3 regions of the Nonomuraea sp. NPDC049695 genome follow, and region 1 is predicted to be linked to each of the others. Evidence: riboswitches for the same ligand, from Rfam matches in the RefSeq annotation. Region 1 holds a riboswitch; each other region holds the start of a gene.
The links. A riboswitch is a leader RNA that binds a small molecule or an ion and turns the genes downstream of it on or off. The one in region 1 is predicted to bind cyclic di-AMP.

Region 1 (2,192 bases):
CAGGATGGTCGCGGTCGGGTCGGCCTTGCCCTGGCCGGCGATGTCGGGCGCGCTGCCGTGCACCGGCTCGAACATGCTGGGCGCGGTCCGCTCGGGGTTGATGTTGCCGCTGGCGGCCAGGCCGATGCCGCCGGCGATGGCCGCGCCGAGGTCGGTGATGATGTCACCGAACAGGTTGTCGGTGACGATCACGTCGAACCGCTCGGGCTGGCTCACGAAGAACATCGAGGCCGCGTCGATGTGGCAGTAGTCGGTCGTGACCTCGGGGAACTCCTCCGCCACGCGGTTGACCGTGCGCTGCCACAGGTCGCCGGCGTAGGTGAGCACGTTGGTCTTGTGGACGAGCGTCAGCTTCTTGCGGGGGCGCGACTTGGCCTTCTCGAACGCGTACCGCACGACGCGCTCGACGCCGTAGGCGGTGTTGAGCGACTCCTGCGTGGCGATCTCGTACGGTGTGCCGCGCCGCATGGCGCCGCCGGTGCCCGCGTAGAGGCCCTCGGTGCCCTCGCGGACGACGATCATGTCGATGTCCTCGGCAGGCGTGTCGGCCAGCGGGGTCTCCACGCCGGGGAACAGCTTGACCGGGCGCAGGTTGACGTAGTGGTCGAACTCGAAGCGCAGCTTGAGCAGCAGGTCGCGCTCGAGGATGCCCGGCGGGACGCTGGGGTCGCCCACGGCGCCGAGGAGGATCGCGTCGTAGCCGCGCAGCTCCTCCAGCACCGCGTCGGGCAGGGTCTCGCCGGTGCGGTGGTAGCGTGCGGCTCCCAGGTCGTAGTGCGTGGGCTCGATCTTCGTGCCCACTGCCTCCAGGACCTTGAGGCCCTCGGCCACGACCTCGGTGCCGATGCCATCGCCGGGGATGACTGCCAGACGGATGTTACGCGACTCCATGGGCCGTACCTTACCGCGTCGTCTCGACTGACGAACACTCCATCTCATTTCTCGGACGTCCGTTTTGTGCGTATTGCGGTTCTTTGACCGTTTCGTTAGAGTCCGTCGGGCCTAATCCACGCAGCGGTTGCGTGGAGCCGGGGACCCACCTCCCCCCTGGGGCGAATCGGCACCCACCGCCGTAGGGCTACTTCCAGGCCCGAGCCCGTCAGCTAACCCGGCCGGCCGCATGGAAGGACAGACCCCTGTCTCGCATTGCCATTGCCCTGGCGGTGGGCGCCGCCGGACTCCTCCTGGCCACCCCTGCCCAGGCTTCCCCCAAGGAAGACCCCACCACTCTGACCGACCCCACCACACTGACCGGCGCCGAGATCAAACGCATCCGGGAACAGCAGGCGCCGAAACCCGCCTGGAAGATCGCTGTCGACTTCGCCATGAGCAAGCGCGGCACACCGTACGTGTGGGGCGGCGCCAGCCCGAGCGGGTACGACTGCTCCGGGCTCATGCTCCGGGCGTACGAGCACGGGGGGATCGAGCTCCCCCGCACCGCCGCCGAACAGTACGGCGCGTTCGCCAAGAAGATCGCCTGGAAGGACCTCAAGCCCGGCGATCTCGTCTTCTTCCACGGCCTCGGGCACGTCGGGATGATCTCCCGGCCCGGCTACATGGTCCACTCGCCGCACACGGGTGACGTGGTCAAGGAAGAGCGCCTGAGCGACTGGCGCAGGGAATCCTTCGTGGGCGCCGTCCGTCCCGACCCCAAGGGCGTACGCCTGTGGGCCAGGCTCAAGGAGCAGCGCAGCGCCCCGGCGCCCGCCACGTTCAAGGCGACTCTGTAGGAAGCGCCCGCCTGCCCTGAGCCGTGCCTCAGGGCAGGCGGGCGTCGAAGATGAGGTCCCAGGCGCGGGTCCTGGCGTGGGCGACCGCGCCCAGCAGGACGCCGCTGTCGCCCAGCGTGCTGGCCACCACCGCCGGCCGCAGCGGGCCGAGCTCGGCGATCCGGGTCTCGATGGCCGCGCCCAGGAGGTCGAGGTTGCGGCCCACGCCGCCGCTGAGCACGATCACCTCCGGGTCCAGCACCGCCGCGACCGCCACCAGCAGCCCGCCGATGCGGCGGCCCTCGGCCTCCACCACCGAGCGGGCCACGGCGTCGCCGGAGGCCGCCGCGGCGAAGACCTCCTTGGCCGTGTCCAGGGTCAGGCCGGCGGCGCGGGCCGCGCGGACGACGCCGGGGGCCGCGGTCACCGCCTCGGTGGCGCCGTGGGCCAGGGCGTCGTCCGGCGGGAGCGCGGGCTCCTCTG
Region 2 (2,192 bases), on a different contig from region 1:
ACCGATTCCCCTCCTTCTCCGGAAATTTCGGTACCTATCAGGACGTGGGCGGGTTGAGCGAGGTCCGTCCTGGGGTGGGGAGGTGCGAGGTGGTCTGTTTCACCTCTGAGCACTCGTCCTCCTTCTCCAGGCTCTCCGACGACCAGGTCGAGCTCGTCATGGAGGCGTGGGCCGACCGTACGGCCGAGCTGTCCGGGATCGAGGGCGTGGAGCAGGTGTTCTGCTTCGAGAACCGGGGCGAGGAGATCGGCATCACACTCGCCCACCCGCACGGCCAGATCTACGCCTACCCGTACGTCACGCCCAGGACCAAGCTCCAGCTCGACGCCGCCAGGCGCTACACGAAGGGCAATCTGTTCGCCGACGTGCTGGCCGCAGAGCGGGCCGAGGGGACGCGGGTGGTGGCCGCCAACGAGCTGTGGACGGCCTTCGTGCCCGCCGCCGCGCGCTGGCCGTACGAGGTGCACATCTACCCGCACCGGCAGGTGCCCGACCTGGCCGCGCTGTCGGAGGAGGAGCGCTCGGCGTTCGCACCGCTCTACACCTCGGTGCTGCGGGCCTTCGACGGCCTGTTCGGCGTCGTGATGCCGTACATCTCGGCCTGGCATCAGGCGCCCGTGCGGCGGGACCGCGATCTCGCGTACCTGCACCTCGAGCTGTTCAGCATCAGACGGGCGCCGGGCAAGCTCAAGTTCCTGGCCGGGTCGGAGTCGGCCATGGGAGCTTTCGTGAACGACGTGCTGCCGGAGGAGGCCGCGCGTATGCTTCGATCACAAGTAGATCACTATTAGATTGCTAGTTAGGGTCGCATTACTCGTGATCTACCACTAACATCCCTTTTGCACCGGTTGTCACGACCGTTGCGCGCCTAATCCCGGGCGTGTCGCCCGGGAGCCGGGGACCCATCTAGTTCTGGGGTGAGTCCGACCACGTGTCGGTAGGGCATCTCCGCGCCCGAACCCGTCAGCTAACCCGGCCGGCAGAGGGAGAGGAACATTCCACGTGGCGGCTGCGTCCCCGGTGTCCCCCGTGACTCTTGCCATCGGTCTCATCACCGCCGCCGCCGTCGCCTTCCTCCCGGCGACCGCGGCGTCGGCGGCCCCCAAGCCGTCGGAGACCCAGCTTCGCGCCCAGCTCAAGCAGCTCAACAGCAAGGTCGACAAGCTCATCGAGACGTACAACCTCAAGCGCGTCGAGCTGGCCAAGGCGCAGCAGGCCGCCAAGGCCGCCAAGGAGCGCCTGACTGTCGCGGAGCAGACGCTGGCCGCGGCCGAGCAGCGGGTCGCCGACATCGCCAGCATGCGTTACCAGAGCCACGACCCCTCGGTGCCGGCCGTCCTGCTCTCCGCCGACGGTGGCGGCGTGGCCCTGCTGGAGCAGCTCACGGCCGAGCAGCAGGCCGTCGTGCAGGGGGTGGCCAAGGCCCGGGACGACAAGAAGAGCGCCTCCGACCAGGCCGCCGCGCTCACCGCACAGATCAGCGCGGACGCGAAGCAGGTGTCCGCGCAGCGCGATGAGGCCCAGGACGTCATCGACGACATCCAGAAGAAGCTCCAGGACCTGGTGCCGTTCGGTCCTGGCCGCAGTGCGAACGGCAGCTGGGCGCCGGAGCTCCCCACGGGGTCGGACAACATCACGGCCCGTACGCGGCTGATGAAGGGGGAGGTGGCGAAGGCCTTCAAGCTGCCGTACGAGGTGGGCTGCTTCCGCTCGGGCTCCAGCGGCGAGCACCCGCTGGGACGGGCCTGCGACTTCATGATGAGCACCGGCGGCACGACGCCCTCGGCCGCCAACAACGCCCTGGGCGACCGCATCGCGGCGTGGGCGCTGGAGAACAAGGACAAGCTCGGCGTCAAGTACGTGATCTGGAAGCAGCGCATCAACATGGGCTCGGGCTGGCGGGCCATGGCGGACCGCGGCAGTATCACCGAGAACCACTACGACCACGTGCACATCTCCATGAACTGAACTCGGTCGGGCCGCCTCCAGATAAGGTCAACCCCCATGAACGACTCTCGGACACCCCCGCCGCTCACCGGCGACGAGCGGACCGTACTGAACAACTGGCTCGAGTGGCACCGTGCCACCCTGGCCTTCAAGTGCGCCGGTCTGTCGGAGGAGCAACTGCGCCTGCGCTCCGCCCCGCCCTCGACGCTGTCCCTGCTCGGGCTGGTGAGACACCTGGCGCACGT
Region 3 (2,192 bases), on a different contig from region 1:
GCCGGGCAGATCTCGAAGGAGGAGGCGGCGAAGCTGGCCGCGTTCGATCGCGAGAACCGCGGGCTGAAGGCGGAGCGCGACAAGGCGGAGCAGGCGCTGGAGGCGGCCGACAGGGAGCGGGACGGCGTCGAGAAGGAACGCTCGGAGGTCATGAAGCTGATCAGCCAGCAGAAGAAGCTGCTGGACAAGCTGAACGCCTACAATCCCGGCAATCCACGCAGCGTCGGCATCAAGTACACGGGCCCCGCCTCCGGCAACGCCGCCGCCGTCCTGCGATTCGCCTACGCCCAGGTCGGCAAGCCGTACGTCTTCGGCGGCACCGGACCGAACGGCTGGGACTGCTCGGGCCTGACCCAGGCGGCGTGGCGCGCCGGTGGCGTGTCGCTGCCGCGTACGACGTGGCAGCAGTGGGCGTGGGGGGCCAGCCGCAAGGTCTCCTTGAACGACCTCCAGCCCGGCGACCTCATCTTCAGCAACGGACTGGGCCACGTCAGCATTTACGCCGGCAACGGGCAGATCGTCCACGCGCCTCAGACCGGGGACGTGGTCAAGGTCGTCAAGCTCTCCTCTTACGGCAGCGGCCTCGTGGGCGCTGTCCGCCCGTAGTCGCCCTTTCCACGACTCCGGCGTTGCCGGAGATCCTTCTTGGAACGTTCCCATCCCAGTGTGACAAACGCGACATTTGAGACCTGACACAACAGGGTGAAAGCAAATGTGAGCAGTGTCACATTCCGATAACGGAACCTGGCCTTTCAGCAGGGGCTTTTCGCCTTACAGCCCCCTTTATCTGATCTTTACAGGCCATGTCTCGCTTTGCCGATTTTTGACGGTTGCGCGTACCTTCTGGCGTCGTCCCGCTTGCAAGCGAGACAGCTCAAGATCCGCCGGCCACCGCCCCACATCCCCATGTGAATCCTTGATCGGGCGGTGACCTGCCGAATCCGTGCAGCCAGGAGGCACGGAGCCGGGGACCCAGCGATCCCAGTTCCCCAGGGATCAGGGGTGAATCGGCGCGAAATCGCGCCGTAGGGCTACTTCCAGGCCCGAACCCGTCAGCTAACCCGGTAGGCGTTCGTGGAAGTCACAAGGAGAAATCCTGTCTACGTCCCCGCATAACCCCCGTCTGTCCCGCCTTGCCCTGAGTGGCGTAGCGCTCTCGATGACCGTGACGGCCGGAGGTCTGGTCCTCCATGCCCCAACGGCTCGGGCGGCGACGAACACGTCCGCTTCGACGGCCAAGGCGGTCACGGCCGCCCGCACCTCGACGTCGGCCAGAGTCGCGACGCTCAGGGCGGTCAAGATCGCCCGGCAGAAGTCCAAGGCCCGCAAGGCCGTCGCCGTGGCCAAGCACCAGATCGGTGATCCGTACCGGTACGGAGGCACAGGCCCTGGTTCGTTTGACTGCTCCGGCCTCGTCCAGTACGCCTGGAAGAAGGCCGGCGTGAAGATCCCGCGCGTGGCGAGCAGCCAGTTCGTCCGCATCAAGAACAAGATCTCCTGGCGGCACCTCCAGCCGGGCGACCTGATGTTCTTCAGCGGGCTCGGCCACGTGGGCATGTACGTCGGCAAGGGCAAGATGGTCCACTCGCCGCGGACAGGCGAACGGGTACGCATCGACAAGCTGAGCAGATGGCGCAAGGCGTCCTTCGTCGGCGCCGTCCGTCCCGGCAGCTGACCGAGCCCCCGCCCGAACTCGTTTCGGGCGGGGCTCGTTCTTTTGTACTGAAGTCTCCCGTGGGCCGACTACGATCGGGCGTCGTGTCGGGGTGGATGAGTCGTCGGGTCGCGGTGGCCTCCATCGCGATCCTCGCCCTCGCTCCCTCCGCCGCCCCCACCCCTGATGCGCCGAACCTCCCGCAGGAGGCCCGCCACCTGTGGCGTGACGGTGCGGTCCTGGTCCACGGAGCGCGCTCCGTCGTCGTCGGCCACCACGCTCCGGAAGGGGAGCTCAGCGAGCTCGCGCGCCGGGCCGACGCGGCAGCACAGCGGGTATCGGGCGTGCTCGGCCGGCCGGTACGACCGCTGATCGTCGTTCCCGGCTCCGCCGCGGAGGCCGCCAGGCTGGCCGGGGTGGGCAGGATCGACGGGCTGGCCGCGCTGGCCGACGGCGACCGGGTGATCGTCGTCCCCGAGCTCTTCGCCGAGCTCAACTCCACCGGCAAGGACGTCGTGCTCGCTCACGAGCTCACCCA

Region 2: linked by a shared signal. The riboswitch ahead of AB0J64_RS35650 (hypothetical protein) and the one ahead of AB0J64_RS04865 (C40 family peptidase) in region 1 are both predicted to bind cyclic di-AMP.
Region 3: linked by a shared signal. The riboswitch ahead of AB0J64_RS14285 (C40 family peptidase) and the one ahead of AB0J64_RS04865 (C40 family peptidase) in region 1 are both predicted to bind cyclic di-AMP.

The regions. Positions count from the first base shown of each region.
Region 1 covers NZ_JBFANV010000004.1:6,399-8,590, forward strand. The annotation lists gene AB0J64_RS04860 (3-isopropylmalate dehydrogenase) at 1-891, opposite strand, end outside; cyclic di-AMP (ydaO/yuaA leader) riboswitch at 990-1,133, shown strand; gene AB0J64_RS04865 (C40 family peptidase) at 1,164-1,730, shown strand; gene AB0J64_RS04870 (ROK family transcriptional regulator) at 1,759-2,192, opposite strand, start outside.
Region 2 covers NZ_JBFANV010000053.1:66,775-68,966, forward strand. The annotation lists gene galT (galactose-1-phosphate uridylyltransferase) at 1-791, shown strand, start outside; cyclic di-AMP (ydaO/yuaA leader) riboswitch at 856-996, shown strand; gene AB0J64_RS35650 (hypothetical protein) at 1,030-1,968, shown strand; gene AB0J64_RS35655 (DinB family protein) at 2,005-2,192, shown strand, end outside.
Region 3 covers NZ_JBFANV010000013.1:18,825-21,016, reverse strand. The annotation lists gene AB0J64_RS14290 (NlpC/P60 family protein) at 1-606, shown strand, start outside; cyclic di-AMP (ydaO/yuaA leader) riboswitch at 924-1,086, shown strand; gene AB0J64_RS14285 (C40 family peptidase) at 1,160-1,675, shown strand; gene AB0J64_RS14280 (hypothetical protein) at 1,771-2,192, shown strand, end outside.